DNA from 2 places in the Priestia sp. HNGD-A6 genome. Region 1 is predicted to be linked to the other one. Evidence: riboswitches for the same ligand, from Rfam matches in the RefSeq annotation. Region 1 holds a riboswitch; the other holds the start of a gene.
What was found. A riboswitch is a leader RNA that binds a small molecule or an ion and turns the genes downstream of it on or off. The one in region 1 is predicted to bind thiamine pyrophosphate.
Positions count from the first base shown of each region.

Region 1 (8,187 bases):
CCCAATTACGACAATAGATAACGTAGCTGGTAAATGCTTAAACAATAAATCCATTCGCAGCTCCCAAAGCTTCGTTAAAATACCGCTGGGCGTTGGTAAAATAAACGGATAGTTTACAATGCGTGCTCCAATTTCCCAAGCAGCCAGCAAAATGACTACTAAAATCACTGAAGCCCCGTACTTTTTCATGTATTCACCTTCGATCTTAGCTGTTCAATTAAATAATCTTTCACATCAAGCACTCGCTGTTGATTCAGATCTTTTTGCGTTCGAGGTCTGCTAAGCGGCACTTGAATTTCTTCAAGACAACTTACTGGCTTGTCTGAAAAGATAAAAATGCGATCTGATAAAAAAAGCGCTTCATTGACGTCATGAGTGATAAATAAGATGCTATGCTTACGCTTTTGCCATTGGTCAAGCAGCCATTCCTGCATCGATAAACGTGTGATTGCATCAAGTGCACTAAAAGGCTCATCTAAAAGCAGCACGTTAGAACCGCTTAATACCGTCCGAAGAAAAGAAACGCGCTGCTTCATCCCTCCGGATAAATCACTTGGAAAACGGTTTTCATACCCTTTTAGGCCAAACTCTTCAAGCAGCTGAGACACTTGCTTATGAGCACTTGCTTTTGATACATTGTGAAGCTCAAGAGGCAGTGCTGCATTGTCTAGAATCGTACGCCACGGAAGCAGCAAATCTTGCTGCGGCATATAGCCTACTTTTCCTAGTCGCTTTTCATAAGACTTTCCGTTAATCACGATATCGCCTTCACTCTGCTGTTCAAGACCTGTAATAAGACGAAACAACGTACTTTTCCCAGAGCCGCTCGCTCCAACGATACTGACAAACTCGCCTTCTTTCACGTCTAAGTTTAATGATTTTAAAATCGCTTGATCACCGTTCTTGTACGTAAAACTGACGTTTTGAAAAGATAACACAGACCTATTCATGAATTGGCCACATCGCTTCGTTATAAGCCATATCCCAGAACATATACTCAAAACGCGTCGTATTCAAGAAAATTTCTTCAAGCTTTTCTAATTCCACTTCTGATTTATCTTCAGTAAGTGAGTCAAATAAATTGATACACCATGTCGCCAGTTCTCCAAATTCTTCTGAGCTGTACATTTCAATCCACTCACGGTAAAACTCATTGTTAGCTCCAGGCTTTTCACTAAGTTCTTTTCCTATTTCCCAGTAGCTCCACATACAAGGCAAAAGAGCGGCTACTAATTCAGCTAATGTTCCACTTTGACCAACGTGCAGCATATAGTGCGTGTATGCAAGCGTTGTAGGAGATGGCTGCGCTTTTTCTAATTCTTTTTCGCTGATTTCAAATCTCTTGGCATACTCACGGTGCAGACTCATTTCTTCGTTTAATGTAGAGTCTAAAAGGGCTGCAAATTTCCCCATCGTTTGAAGATCGGTAGCTTTCATGGCTCCAATCGCAAATAATTTGGCATAATCAATTAGGTAAAGGTAATCTTGAATCATGTAGAAGCGAAACTTCTCCTTTTCAAGCGTTCCATCTCCCATCCCCTGTACGAAGGGATGATTATGATTTTGACGCCAAATAGGCTGCAGCTTTTCGTATAATCGTTCACTAAATTTCATGATGATCACTCCTTATGCGTATGCAGCCACGTATAAATGAACTGCACTATCACTTTTGTATATTGAACAAGCTGATTAATATCTAATTGTTCGTTCACAGCATGTGCATTTGCTAAATTTCCCGGACCGTAAATAGCGGCGGGAATTCCCGCATCAGCTAGCCATCCCCCGTCTGTTACGCTAGTTGACACATCAATTGGAGGCTTTTTCCCTTCCATTTGTTCATGAGTATTTGCAAGCAGCTGCACTCCTGCATGATTTTCATCAATTTCTAATGACGGAAAGATTTCTCCTCTGTCTTCAATCATTGATGTGCCTCCCCATTCAAAGGTTGGCAGATTATCTTTTAACCATGGATCTGCTTTTGCAATAGCTATAATATATTCTTCCACTTCTTTTGATACTTGGTCGTACGATTCATTAGGATAATAGTGAACGGTGATCCACAGCCTGCATTCATCTGCAATAAAAGCAGCATGTCTTCCGCCTTCGATTACTGCTGGATTAATCGTATTTGTCCCTGGCAAAAATCCTGGATAGCTCTTTGTAACAGCCCAGTGACGCTCCAATTCTTGTAGCCCTCCGATCACTTTTGCCATCTTTTCAATAGCGCTTGCGGCTAACAGGCCTCCTCCAGCATGAATCATACTTCGGCGTGTACCGTCATGATAGGTTTTACTGCTTTTTATCGTAATCCATCCCGTGATCACTCCGCCTTGACCTTGAATATGTAAATCACTTGTATCGACTACAAGCGCAAAATCAGCTGTATACCCTTTCTGACAGCATTGCAGCGTACCTGCCTCTCCTACTTCTTCTCCTACAACGGATTCAAAAATCAAGTCTCCTGGCAGCTCGATTCCTGCTTCTGTTAAAAGCTGAACTGCAAATAATGCTCCCGCCAAACCGCCTTTCATATCAGCAACTCCGCGTCCAATTATCATATTGTCTTTCACAACAGCTTCAAACGGATTGGTTTCCCAATTTTCATTTTCTTGTACCTCAGCAACATCCATATGGCCGTTAATAATCAAGCTTTGATAGCCAGCCGATTTTTGTCCTTTTAACGTTCCCACTACGATAGGGTCGTTAGAATATAAGTCCCACATATCAATGGAAAAACCGCAGTTTTTAAGAAAATCCGCTACGTACAGCTGCGCTTCATGAGAATTTCGTGCAGGAGGCGCTGGCGTTTTATACGAAACAAGCGTTGTTAATAACTGGATTAACTCTCCTTTGCGCTCCTCTACCTGTTTGACAAGCAAATCAATTGTTTCTTTCATGTATGACACCTTCCTTTACGCATAAAAAAACACTTCTTTCGCAGGAAAGAAGTGTTTTTGTTTATGTACACAAAATTATTATAACGAGTTCGTAAGGAAATCCCATACAAAACATCCATTACAATACCTCTTTCCTACGCTAGTATTACCTAGTTCAGGTTATAAGGGTTAAGACTTATCGTCTCTCTCAGCTTCGAAAGCACCCCTAGTGGTGTTGTATCTCTATGAAATTAATCTATTATCATATGTTTACCTGTAATAGTTTTATCATAGTAAAGCGTTTTATTCAATAGAAAGGTTCATGATATGGTAATGAAAATAGTTTCCTTTTTAGTAGTAAAAGAAAAAGCACACACCTTTTTCATGCAGTGTGTGCTCTTTGTTTTTGTGACATTACTAGTTAGCTATTGGCTTCTTTAAAAATACACCGTTTTTTCCTTCAGACAGTAATAAGCTCAAGCTTTTGCCCCGGTCTCACTAATGAAAGCAGCTCGTGATCTTCTTCTATTACATACCCAATCACATTCACATTAGCATTTGCAGACAAATTCCTTTTAGCTATTTGAACCTCTCCTCTGTAACGTCCGTAGCCATCATTGTCCATTGTAATTGCTCCGATTCTGCGTTCTACTGTATGAAATGGCAGCACTGGTTTTACAGATCGTGTATCAACCAATCGCAGAACGTCTCTTGATACATCCGGACGCACGCTGTACGTTCCCTGTATATGAGGTGAACGAATGCGTAGCGGAATAATGCGGTTTTCTTGATATTGAACTAAACGTTTTAATAAATTTGAACTGGCGTATGGATCTCCAATATAAACCTCCGTTACTCCGCATCCGTATAAATCTACTGCAGAGGTAAAAGGACATTTATTACGGTCTTTTTCTCTAGTAGGAAGTCCTTGATAAATAGGTCCTCTCTTTTCGCCTTCTCCAGGAATATAAGCACAAACTGGAATACGAAGTTCATTAAATAAATCTGTCTGCTGTTGAAAAAACGTTTCTTCAAGCCCTGTTTCAGGCCGCGGATAAAAATTATGCCAAGCAAGCAGCTGATGATGATGAAGACCTGCAGATAATAGCGCTTCTATTTCTAGTTTTGACACTGTACTTGCATTAAGGGCAATATAAAACTCATCCGCAAGTAAAATCGTTTCTTCTACGCTAAAGCCATCGTCTAGTCTAATACCTGATACGCCAAGTGAAGATAGAGTCATAAGGCTTTCGATACCTAAATGAACCGGTGTATGCTTAGATACATCTGCATACACGCTTATTCCACAATCTCTAGCCACATGAAGCAATTCTTTTGCCCGTTCAGCCAAATCTCCTTTTTCCTCTGGAATGTGAAGTGAAGTGAATGCGCGTGTAACGCCGCATTCACTCGCTTCTACTAATCTTTGTTTGGCATCTCTATCGTTCAAATAAAATGAAATGCCAATCATTCAAACTCCCTCGCCATTTCGTCGTTAAATCCAAAGAAATAGGTACAAATAAAACCTGCTGCGTAAGCAATAACTAATCCAAGTAAATAAAGAAGAATTTGATGCGCATGAACTAAAAACGTAAGCGGCAAACCCGATACTCCCACTGCTACAGTTGCAATATGGAAGTGCGCCTGAAACGCTCCGCCGATTCCAGCTCCAAGACAAGCGGTTAAAAATGGACGCCCTAAAGGAAGTGTGACTCCAAAAATAAGCGGCTCTCCGATTCCCAGCAGCCCTGAAGGAAGTGCGCCTCCAATTGCTCGCTTTAAGCGTTTTTTCTTTGTTTTGATATAAATAGCAAAAGCTGCACCAACCTGACCGGCTCCGCCCATTGCTAGTATAGGAAGAAGCGGATCATCTCCAATCGAATTAATAAGCTCTAAATGGACCGGAGTAAGACCTTGATGCAGTCCTGTAATAACGAGCGGCAAAAACGTTGCCCCTAAAACAAAGCCTGCTACAACTCCTCCAACCTCTAAAACTCCTAAAAGACCTTTTGTGATTCCATCTGAAATGAAGCCGCCAATTGGCATGAATACCACATACGTAATAATTCCTGTAATTAACACCGTAACGGTTGGTGTAATAATAATATCCAGTGACTGTGGGACAAATTTACGTACTCGTTTTTCTAACACGGCCATAAAGATTGCTGCAAGCAGCACTCCTATTAAGCCCCCACGCCCCGGCAAAAGTGCTTCACCAAAAAGTTTAATATCAGCTACGGCAGGATTAATGACTAAAATGCCCGCTAAGCCTCCTAGAGCTGGCGAACCACCAAATTCTTTTGCTGCATTAATACCTACTAAAATACCCAGATAGGCAAATAAACCGCTTCCGATAACGGTTAAAAGAATAGCAATCTGTGAATCTGCCGGAAGCCACTTCGCCTGCACAGCTGCTTTTGTCACTCCGGTAATAAGTCCAGATGCTACAAGAGCAGGTATCAACGGAATAAAAATACTTGCAATTCGGCGAAGCAACAGCTTAAACGGAGTTGCATTTTTTTCTTTCAGCTCCGATTTCCGCTGTGCTGCACGATCTTCTAAGTTAATACCGCCGGATTCATCAATTAACTTTCCAAATTCTTCTGTTACTTTGTTCACTTTGCCCGGCCCAATAATGATTTGCAGCGTTTCTTCTTCCACTAATCCGAGCACGCCTTCAAGTTTTCGTATATCTGCCTTTTTAACAATTGAATCATCTTTTATAGTCACACGCAGCCGCGTCATGCAATGCGTATACGCTTCAATATTGGATGCTCCCCCAAGCATCTCCAAAACAGCCTTTGCTAATTGATGATTATCTAAAGACATGTTAATCCCCCTTTGTATTTTCCTCTTAGATGGATACGCCACTGAGGAAACAGACCACAAAATCCCCTTTTTTGTAATCGTTCTCTTTTTTTATTTCTTATCTTTCAAAAACTGAATGGCATCTCTTGTTTTGTCAATATACTCAATCGTCTGGTCGTACTGCTGCGCTGCAATACTTAAAAATAAAACATCAATCACATAAAGCTGGGCTAAACGAGACGATGTTGCTGCGCTTCGAAACGGCGCTTCTTGAGAATAAGACGTATACAAACAAATATCTGCTAAAGACGAAACGGTAGACTGTCCGTACTTGGTTAAGCTAATCGTCTTTACTCCGCGATTTTTAGCTAAAGATAAGACGTTGCTTACTTCAGGAGTCTCTCCTGAAAAAGAAATACCCACGACTACATCGTCTTTACTTGCATTTGCGATGAGTGTAGCTGCTAGATGGCTATCTGCAAAAGCCGTAGCATTTTTATTAATTCGAAGAAATTTTTGCTGAGCATCTATCGCAATAATATGTGAAGCACCAATTCCAAAAAAATGAATGTTTTTTGCTTCAATCAGCGCCAAAACAGCCCGCTCTACTTCTTTATAATTCACAAGCTCGGCCGTATCACTTAGACTTTGAATGCTATTGCTTGCCGTTTTTTTGACAATAGATTGAATCGTTTCATTTGTTTCAATATCCCGGTATCCTTGTTCTGTATCTCTAGCTAAATCACCGGCTACTCTTACTTTTAATTCTTGAAAGCCGCTAACCCCGATAGATTTGCACAAACGAATAACGGCAGCACTGCTCGCATTTGCTAGTCTACCTAATTCCCCAGCCGTACTGTTTACCACAGTATGCGGATTATTTAAAATATATTCAGCAATTTTCCTCTCCGAATCAGGAAGCTTAGCTACCGTGTTTTTTATCATCGTTAATCCACCTGTTGACATCGTTTCTCTCCTTTATACATAATTTTCAATCGCTTTTCTCACATAACCGCCCGCATCATTCAGTAATATCTTTGCGGTGTCGTAATTTTCATTTGTTTTGATCATAACCACTGCTGTTTTTACCTCATTATTTGCTTCTTCAAGCGTTTGACTTGCTCGCTCGTAAGAAACACCTGTAATTTTACAAATAATACCTATCGCTCGTTCCTTAAGCTTTTCATTACTCACATGAACATCTATCATTAAATTTTCATATGCTTTTCCTACTTTAATCATGGCCGCGGTAGAAATCATGTTGAGAATCATTTTATGAGCGCTTGCTGCTTTTAACCTTGTGGAACCTGTTAGCACTTCTGGACCTACTACTACCTCGATGCTATGATCTGCTTCTTTTCCAATAAGTGAATTACCATTGCAAGACAGCGCTACTGTTTTAGCTTTTACAGATTTTGCATATTTCAATGCACCAATCACATAAGGCGTACGTCCGCTTGCAGCAATTCCAATGACTGTGTCTCGTTCATTTAAATGTATTTTTTGTAAATCTGCTGCTCCCAATTCTTCTTTATCTTCTGCACCTTCAACTGCTTTCACAAATGCTTTTTCTCCTCCAGCCATCAGTCCCTGTACCTGATTGGGATTGGTACTGAAAGTAGGCGGGCATTCAACAGCATCCAATACTCCCAGCCGTCCGCTTGTTCCTGCTCCGACATAAATAAGCCGCCCTTCCTTTTGAAACGATTCGCTTACAAACTCAACTGCTACCTCTACGTCTGGAAGTACCTCTTGCACAGCCAGCGCCACTTTTTGATCTTCTTTATTCATTACGTTTAAAATTTCTTTTGTACTAGCCGTATCTATCTTCATGGTCTGCTCGTTTTGAGACTCTGTTGTTAATAACGTAAGCTGTTCATTCATCTTTTCGGCCCCTTTTTCATCATGTAGTGAAGTTATGGTTATTATAATTCTTTTAAAATATAATTTCAATAATTTATTTTATTTTCTGAAATTATATTTTAAAAGAACATAAAAAAAGATTTCAGGCATATAGCTGAAATCCTTTTTTATATCTATTTATGATTGTTGAGCAAATGTTAACAGATACTCATCTTGCATTAAAACTTCGTAATCTTTTTCACCATTTCTTACGACGTGTACAGGGACTGTTTTTGCCGGAAGTAATTCAACTGGCTCACGATAGCGTTTTGCTACTCCGTCAATAAGTTCGTTTACTAACTGCTCGTTACTCATCTCACCCGCCTGATATTTTTCTGCAAGTGGTGTCATGACTTCCGCTAATACACTTGCATCGTTAAATCCTTGAATTTCGACTTGTACGACGTACGCACCATCTTCAGCACTATACGCTGCATCTTTAATGGTATATTTTGTAGATGAAAGAGCTTTTAGAAAAGCGCTGCTTACTTCGTTTAACTGCTCATCGGTTATATTTGAGCTCAATGATGATAAAGCCCCTTTAAAATTCGTTTCAAAAAACTCTACAAACGAACTCTTTTGGAACTCCCCTTTTTCTTTT
Region 1 is NZ_CP138621.1:1,901,775-1,909,961, forward strand. It holds gene SCI76_RS09575 (ABC transporter permease) at 1-189, opposite strand, end outside; gene SCI76_RS09580 (ABC transporter ATP-binding protein) at 186-950, opposite strand; gene tenA (thiaminase II) at 943-1,614, opposite strand; gene SCI76_RS09590 (acetylornithine deacetylase) at 1,620-2,897, opposite strand; TPP riboswitch at 3,012-3,114, opposite strand; gene SCI76_RS09595 (MupG family TIM beta-alpha barrel fold protein) at 3,337-4,347, opposite strand; gene SCI76_RS09600 (PTS transporter subunit EIIC) at 4,344-5,705, opposite strand; gene SCI76_RS09605 (MurR/RpiR family transcriptional regulator) at 5,796-6,650, opposite strand; gene murQ (N-acetylmuramic acid 6-phosphate etherase) at 6,663-7,568, opposite strand; gene SCI76_RS09615 (DUF6612 family protein) at 7,725-8,187, opposite strand, start outside.

Region 2 (8,187 bases), 1.2 Mb from region 1:
CCCGCTTTTGAACCGGCTAGAAAGCTATACGCCAGTTTTGGATTTTACGAGTGCGAACCGTTTTCTACCTACAAAGAAGATCCATACAGTGTGTTTATGACAAAGAAATTGAATGAGTAAAAGACAGGAAAGAAGGCGCAGATGATTTGTTTATTTGTATGCAAACTGTGCGGGCAAGCAGCGGTCATCTATCCTGTTAGCAAGTAAGCTTTTTAGGCAAAGCCTTTTTAGGAGGCTTTGTTTTGGTCATGATTCATATAAAAAGGTATAAACTAGGTTTTCTCACTAGACAAAAAGGTTTTTCCTATGTAGTATAGGTGTCAGATAATACAAAACGAATGTTCAGTATAAATAATAAATGTACGGGGCGGTGGAAATAGCTTGAATAAAAAAAAGCTTCAAAGTGAACAAACCAAAAGAAAAGTAGCAGATGCCGCTAAAGCATTGTTTTCTCAAAAAGGCTATAAAGCTACATCTATTGAGGAAATTGTAGAAGCTACGGGAAGCAGTAAAGGGAATATTTATTATCACTTTAAAAGTAAAGAAGGGCTTTTTCTTTATTTAATAGACGAATGGGATCTTGAGTGGGAACGAAACTGGAAAGAAAGAGAGTCTCTTTACAAAACAACAAGAGATAAGCTTTTTGGAATAGCGGAGCAAATCATTTTAGATGATTTGAATCATCCTCTTACGAAAGCTGCCGATGAGTTTTTTAACAACGAGGAAAAGGGCAGCGACATCGAAGAGCGAATTGATGAGATGGTGAAACGACACGTGGAGTTTAACCGGGAACTTTTGCAACAGGGCATCGATGAAGGCGAGTTTTCTCATAAAAATGCAGAGCAACTTGCAGTAATTTTAGAAGGGTTGTTTGTTGGAATGAGCCGCATGTCTCGAAAAACGAGTACGGAAAATGCCCTGCAGCTTTACCATTCAGCAATCGATGTATTTTTAAACGGAATTATAGCAAGGTCTTCTTAAATAAGCGGGGATGCTTATTGCGGCAATGAGTAATCCCTCATTATTTTGTATTTTTATAGACCGAACGTTCAGTATTTTTGTAATCAGGAGGTTTATATGTCATTATTGTTAAGAAATCGAGCGGCGATTTTGCTGCTCATGCTAAATATTTTTATTATCTTTACGGGAATCGGTCTCGTTATTCCAATTATGCCAACCTATATGACGGAGCTTCATATCAACGGCAGCGTGATGGGGCTTTTAGTAGCGGTGTTTTCACTAACTCAATTTCTGTTTTCGCCTTTAGCGGGGCGATTATCAGATTCGTTAGGGAGAAAGAAAATTATTGTAGCGGGAATGATTGTTTTTGCCCTGTCTGAATGGTTCTTTGGTTCAGTGAGTACACCTCTTTTATTATTTGTATCCAGAATGCTAGGCGGGGTCGGGGCTGCGCTTATTATGCCTGCTGTTATGGCCTATACAGCGGACGTGACGTCTGCTAAAGAACGCGCTAAAGGAATGGGCTATGTGACGGCAGCGATTACAACAGGATTTATTATCGGGCCCGGTATTGGAGGCTTTTTAGCTGAATACGGCATGCGCGTGCCATTTTACATGGCCGCAGTAGCAGGAGGCTTGGCTGCAGTGATTACGCTTTTTGTTTTGCCGGAGTCTCGTCCTGTACAAGGTCATGCTGTTTCAAACAATGAGAATCCAAAAGAAGATCGGCTGCTACTGCAGCTTATGAATTCCTACAAAGAACCTTATTTTTTAAGTTTAATTATCGTTTTTGTGACATCGTTTGGATTATCCAATTATGAAACGATCTTTTCACTATTTGTTGATCATAAATTTAGCTTTACGCCAAAAGATATTGCGTTTGTTATTACGTTTGGCTCTATTGCAGGGGCTGTTGTGCAGGTTACGATTTTTGGCTGGATTTTAAATAAATTCGGTGAAAAAAGAGTGATTTCGTTTTGCTTGATGATGACGGGACTTTTTATTTTACTTACACTATTTGTGCACACGTACTGGCTTATTATTGTTGTGACATTTATCGTCTTTTTAGCAACAGATATTTTACGTCCGGCAATCAGCACGCAAATGTCGATGATGGCACAAGACGACCAAGGGTATGTAGCCGGACTAAATTCTGCTTATACAAGTCTTGGTAATATTATTGGACCCGTTGTAGCAGGCTTTCTTTTTGATATAAACATTAATTACCCGTACGTATCAGCTGCACTTGTACTTCTGCTTTGTTTTCTTTTATCTTTAAGAGCAGGGAAGGACCGAAAAACAGCTGTGAGAAATCAAGCGATTCAAGAGAAATGATAGAATTTTTAGGGGATAGAAGACCTCCAGTAGTTTACTGGAGGTCTTTTAATGATGCTTTTAGTAAAGCTGTAAGATTTACAACACCACTCAGCCTATAACGAAGATTTATTTTATGGGCAAAACAGTGAAATGGTTGCAAATAAAAAAAGTTAATAGTAAACTTTAAACGTAGTAATAAATAGTATGGGAGCTTGCGCGGGGCAGGCTGAGAGTACAGGGGCGCCTGTTGACCATTTGAACCTGTTGGATAATGCCAGCGCAGGGAATGTGAGTACATACCAAAGCACTTTGCGCATGCAAGGTGCTTTTTTGTCTTTTTTTTGCAGTGTTAAAACTAAATGAAAAGAGTGAGAGAACATGGATATTAGTAAAATTTCAGCTCAATTAGAAAAAGTAAGAGATACAAGTCCGCTTGTTCATAATATTACGAATGTTGTGGTAACCAATTTTACAGCAAATGGACTGCTTGCCATAGGAGCGTCACCTGTTATGGCTTATGCGAAGGAAGAAGTGGCTGATATGGCTCGAATCGCCGGAGCGCTTGTCTTAAATATGGGTACACTGACGGCTCAAGAAGTAGAAGCGATGAGAATAGCAGGAAAATCAGCAAATGAAAATGGCGTGCCGGTTATTTTCGATCCTGTAGGAGCCGGAGCGACACCGTTTCGTACAGAAGTGGCACGTCAGCTTGTAGAAGAATTAAATATTGCCGTTATTCGCGGTAACGCTGCTGAAGTTGCGAATGTAGTAGGCGAGTCATGGCTCATTAAAGGCGTTGATTCATTAGAAGGGCAAGGAGACGTCATTGAACTTGCTGAGAAAGCAGCGAACAAATTAGATACAGTGATTGTTATTACGGGGAAACAAGATGTGATCACCGATGGAAACACAACGTATACAGTAGACAACGGTCACCCGTTATTTACGAAGGTGACGGGTACTGGATGTCTGCTGACATCAATTATAGGAGCTTTCGCGGCTGTAGAAAAAGAATATGTCGAGGCAAGCGTTGCTGCTTTAAGTTTTTACGGAGTGGCAGGTGAAATCGCCGCAGCGAAAAAAGGTGAAGAAGGGCCGGGGAGCTTTCAAATTGAGCTGTTAAATCAGCTTCATCTTTTATCTGGACAGGATATTGAATCATATGCAAGAGTACATCAACGTTAAAAGGAGCGGGAAAATGACAAACGAAGAAATTAAAAAGCTGCTGAAAGTTTATTTTATAATGGGCAGCAATAACTGTAAAAAAGATCCGAAAGAAGTATTAAAAGAAGCAATTGAAGGCGGCGTTACCGTGTTTCAATTTCGTGAAAAAGGCGAGGGTGCCTTAACAGGAGAAGCGAAATATCAGCTGGCGAAAGAACTTCAGCAAATTTGTCAGCAGCACAGCGTTCCTTTTGTTGTGAATGATGATCTTGACTTAGCGATCCGCTTACAAGCAGATGGCGTTCATATTGGACAAGAAGATGAAAAAGCTCATATTGTTCGAGAAAAAATAGGAAAAGGAATTGTGGGCGTCTCTGTTCATAATGTACAAGAGCTGCAGCAAGCGATAAAAGACGGGGCGGATTATGTAGGAATGGGACCTGTTTTTCCTACTTCTACAAAAAAAGACGCAAAAGCAGTGCAAGGTACAAAATTAATTGAAGAAGTGCGAAACCAGAATATTGACTTTCCAATTGTAGGAATCGGTGGCATCACGCCTGAAAATGCCAAACAAGTAGTAGAAGCAGGTGCAGATGGTGTTTCTATTATTACCGCGATTAGCTTAGCAGCGTCTCCAAAAGAAAAAGCAGCTCAATTGAAAGAAGCGGTAGGAAAATAAAAAAAGCGCACAGTGTGCGCTTTTTTATTATAGCTGAACGGTTTGAGGAGTTTCTTCGCCTTCATTCATAAAGCGAATTTCGTTTGGTGTAATTTCCAGAACAACATACTCAGGGTCATTTGGACCGTCAAACCATTCTTTCATGTGATCGTTCCATATACGTCCTTTTAATTGATCACCGGTACGAAGAACAGCTGTCCCGGATAATTCTAAGTATTGATCGCCATATCCTTCGCCGCTGTAGCCCAATAGTACGTGCACGTTTGGATTGGCTTCGATTTCTTCTGCCTTATGTGTATTGATATTTGTTGGTGTGTAAAGAGCGATACCATCTTCATCGCTGAAAAATGTCATATAGCGAGAGTGGGGTTTGTTGTTTACAACTGTGGCTAATGTTCCTACACGATTTCCTTCTAATACTTCATTTACTTTTTTAGCAATTTTTTGTTCATTCATTTTATCCATCTCCTTTATTACTTTTTATGTTCCTCAATCGAAGATAAATAAAACATATATGTCTAAAAAAAATATAAGTTAACAATAAAATAATTATGTAAACTAATAAATAAAAAAAGCTAGCTACAGCTAACTAAAAAATAAGCCCGCACTGCCGTAACCCTAAGTGTCTTAAATACCCAGATCTACTAGGTGGGTGCCCTCATAGCCGGGTTTAGCGTCCCAAGAAGGGCGTGCTATCTGCAGCTAAATTTTGAGCTCCCTTTTAACACTCAAAGGTTTAAGACAACATGAGTATACGCACAGCGCAGGTATGTATAACAAATGTAAATAAAATGCCGATATATAAATGTTTTCTAATTAATCAACTTTCATCGTACAAGAAATGATTATAACGGAATAATGAATGGAACGCAAGACTTTTATTTAAAGTTTTTCTTCTCTAACATCTTGGCGGTTATGCCGTAACAAAATAAAAAAAGAGCCCGCAACTGGAATGAAACATAAGAGAAGGTAAGGCCGGGATGCTATCTTTTCTTTTGTCATAACGGAATAAGAAAGCCACGTTAAAACAAAAAAATCAGCGGTCATCACGCTAACAAGCTGTGACTGCATAAAAGCATCTTCATAAGCTCTTATTGAACCTATGGATAGTCCGTATACGTAACCAGCAATCGTGAGTGCTAAGCATAGTCCAATCCATAGACGAGAAGAAATGATGGCAATGAAACGTGAAGGAATACGCGAACGTGTTCGAACTTTTTGCCCTTTCCAATGATAATAGAACAAAAGAGAAAAAGCTCCAAGCGCAAATGATAGGAGAGAAAATGGCCATCCAGGCAGTTTGTACGTATCTTTTTTACAAATCATTACCATGAACAATACTGGGAAAAGTCCTAAAAAAGAGAATACCATAACTACGAGCGGATCTACCTGTTGAAAATTTCCTGTGACAAGGTTTTTAAACAGCATATCATCAGCGGCGCTTGCTCCCGGAGCTAGCAGAAAGGCGTATAGTACAAGCATAGTCCATACAATGATGTACATATTCTCAACTCCTTTTAATTGTTTTAGTATAAAAAAACCATTTCAGCATATTTCCCCGTTTTGTGATGAAGGGAAACGCTTGAAACTCTTCTTTAATTAGGTGTAATATTACACTAAAGACATGTGCGTGTATAGAAAGAAAGGGCTGTAAAAATGGATAAACAAGAAGTGATTAAATCCGTATCGGATAAAATACGATTAATTCGTTTAGAAAGAAACTATTCACAAGACAGAATGGCTGAAGTTATTGGTATTTCAAAAAAAACATTGGTTCAAATTGAAAAAGGGCGCACGGAAGCAGGGTGGACGACCACTGTTGCAGTATGCGGTTTGTTTCGTGACAGTGAAATCCTTCAATCGGTTTTAGGAGACGTCCCCTTAGAAGTAGTAGAAATCATTGCTCATAACGGCGTATCTTCTCCAAAAGATAAAACGCTCGGAGGAAGAGTATGGTGGAAAGAGATTCAAAAAGAAGGTTCTTTTCGTCTGCAGCAAAATATGATTAGTCAGCACTATCGTATTTTAGATGACCAAGACTATCGATGGTTTAGTTCATTTGATAAAAGCGAAGCTGTAGAAAGGTTTGAAGAATTAACGAAGAAATAAAAACAAGCACTTGTTTTCAAGTGCTTGTTACTGATTCATTAACGTGCCGGATGAAGGGCGGTTGAACCAATTCCATAGCTCTACATCCCCAAGTGACGCGTAGGTGATAGACGGATCATTTTTTAATTTCAGCAGCTTTTTGGTAGGTCCTGTAATCACAACGCCGTACACACCGACTCCATGTTTCTTTACATAAGAATATCGCTGCTTTAGCAACAAATCGGAATGGTCTAGCTGACGAACTTTTTGGACTGTTTCTTCATTATCGGCTAATAGTTTCATCATATTTAAAACGTTCGACTTGCTAGTAGAGTGCGTTTGATTTCCTTTGTGCTCGTAAGGCAAGTCTAAAAACTCTGGAAAACCAAATGTTGATGTTAAGTCAATTAAGGGCTCATCTTTTGTGCTTGTTTTTTGTTCGTTCCCTGTATTAAGCGCGTACCAAGAGGTAGAAAAATCACGGCTGTCGATGGCATTCATTTTTTGCTGAACTTCTTTTAGCGAATACGTGTTATCAAAAGAAATAGCCACTTCGCTTACCGTTCCTTTTGGTAGGTTTTCTAATGCATTCCATGTTTCATTCGTCCATTCCTTATACTCTTTTGCATGCAGCTTTAGTTTTTTTGGATCAGGATAGACAAAGGAAAGGTTAAGGTCGTATTTACCGCCGGAAAATTCTTTTTCTACACCGCTCGTTTTATCAAACAGCTGATGAAATGTAAACGTCCCAATGGCCTGCTCTTCACGTCCAATTTGCTTATAAGCTTCCATTTGCGACTGCATTCGGAAAAAGGACTGTGTATCAGAAGTGGTTTCACGTATATGAACGTTCGGAAAAGCAGATTCGATAGCTGCTTGATTGACGCTGTTTATGTATTCGGTTTTTGATTGATGATAATATACAATGGATAAAAAGCTGCCAATCATCCATAGCAGAACGACAGAGCTAATGACAGTTGTCACATTTGAAAGGCGCTGCTTCCATTTAGCCATATAAATGGACTTTTTCACTTTTTTATTATCCAACATTGTATCGTCATTTAGTGAAGTAGTTGATGTAGTTGGCGATAACGGTTCATCTTCAGTTAGCAAGTGCTCTAAATGAGCTGAGCATGCTTCACAATTTTCCGTATGTTGTTCAAGTGTTTCTGCTTCTTTGTCTGTCAAAGTGCCGTTTTTATATTTTTCCCATTGATGCTTCATATCTTGACAGCTCATCCGTCCTCTTCCTTTCTTTTTTTCAATTGTTGACGACCACGATACAAGTCCATTTTCACTTTTGACAGAGTAAAGCCAGTCATTTCTGCAATCTCTTCATATGTGAAGCCATGATAATCTCGTAACAGTACAATATTCTGCTTAGCCGGAGGCAAAGCAGATACATCAGAAAGCCAGCCGTCGATTTCACTTTGAATCATCACTTGTTCTTCAGCACTTGGCTGAGGAGTAAAGTGCCATTCTTCTATTTCGACAGTAGGGCGTTTTTTTTCTTTTCGATACCAGTCAATAAAGGCGTGATAAGCAATTTTGAACAGCCAAGGCTTTACTTCCTCGCCTTTATACGTTTCTAAGTGTAGAAGTGCCCGGTAAAAGGTCTCCTGCATTAAATCTTCCGCTGATTCTTTTCTGCGAGTAAGAGAGAGAAGATAGCGCAGCAAATCATGCATGTGCTGTTTATAAATGTGTTCAAAGTTATGCTGTTGTGCCATTTTCTCCCCCTTTCATTTAATCAACGCAATTTGTGGATAAAAGTTTCGGTTTTTTTATCAAAAATCGTATGTAATAGATAAAAGATGCTTAAAATACGATATATAGCTTATCATACTAAAAAGAAAATCATATGAAATTCGACATAATTCCGTGTAATTTGTCATTTTTTTAAAAAACTAAAGGGTAATTGGTGTTCGAAGGAAACAGAAAATGTTATGATAGAACAAGGATGTGCTCTTACAAAAAAC
Region 2 is NZ_CP138621.1:687,866-696,052, reverse strand. It holds gene SCI76_RS03600 (GNAT family N-acetyltransferase) at 1-120, shown strand, start outside; gene SCI76_RS03595 (TetR/AcrR family transcriptional regulator) at 382-981, shown strand; gene SCI76_RS03590 (MFS transporter) at 1,078-2,295, shown strand; TPP riboswitch at 2,472-2,580, shown strand; gene thiM (hydroxyethylthiazole kinase) at 2,656-3,462, shown strand; gene thiE (thiamine phosphate synthase) at 3,476-4,120, shown strand; gene SCI76_RS03575 (pyridoxamine 5'-phosphate oxidase family protein) at 4,148-4,576, opposite strand; RNA gene ssrS (6S RNA) at 4,716-4,893, opposite strand; gene SCI76_RS03565 (hypothetical protein) at 5,003-5,623, opposite strand; gene SCI76_RS03560 (helix-turn-helix transcriptional regulator) at 5,777-6,229, shown strand; gene SCI76_RS03555 (anti-sigma factor) at 6,257-7,447, opposite strand; gene SCI76_RS03550 (RNA polymerase sigma factor) at 7,444-7,938, opposite strand.
Region 2: another riboswitch for thiamine pyrophosphate. It lies ahead of thiM (hydroxyethylthiazole kinase); the one in region 1 lies ahead of SCI76_RS09590 (acetylornithine deacetylase).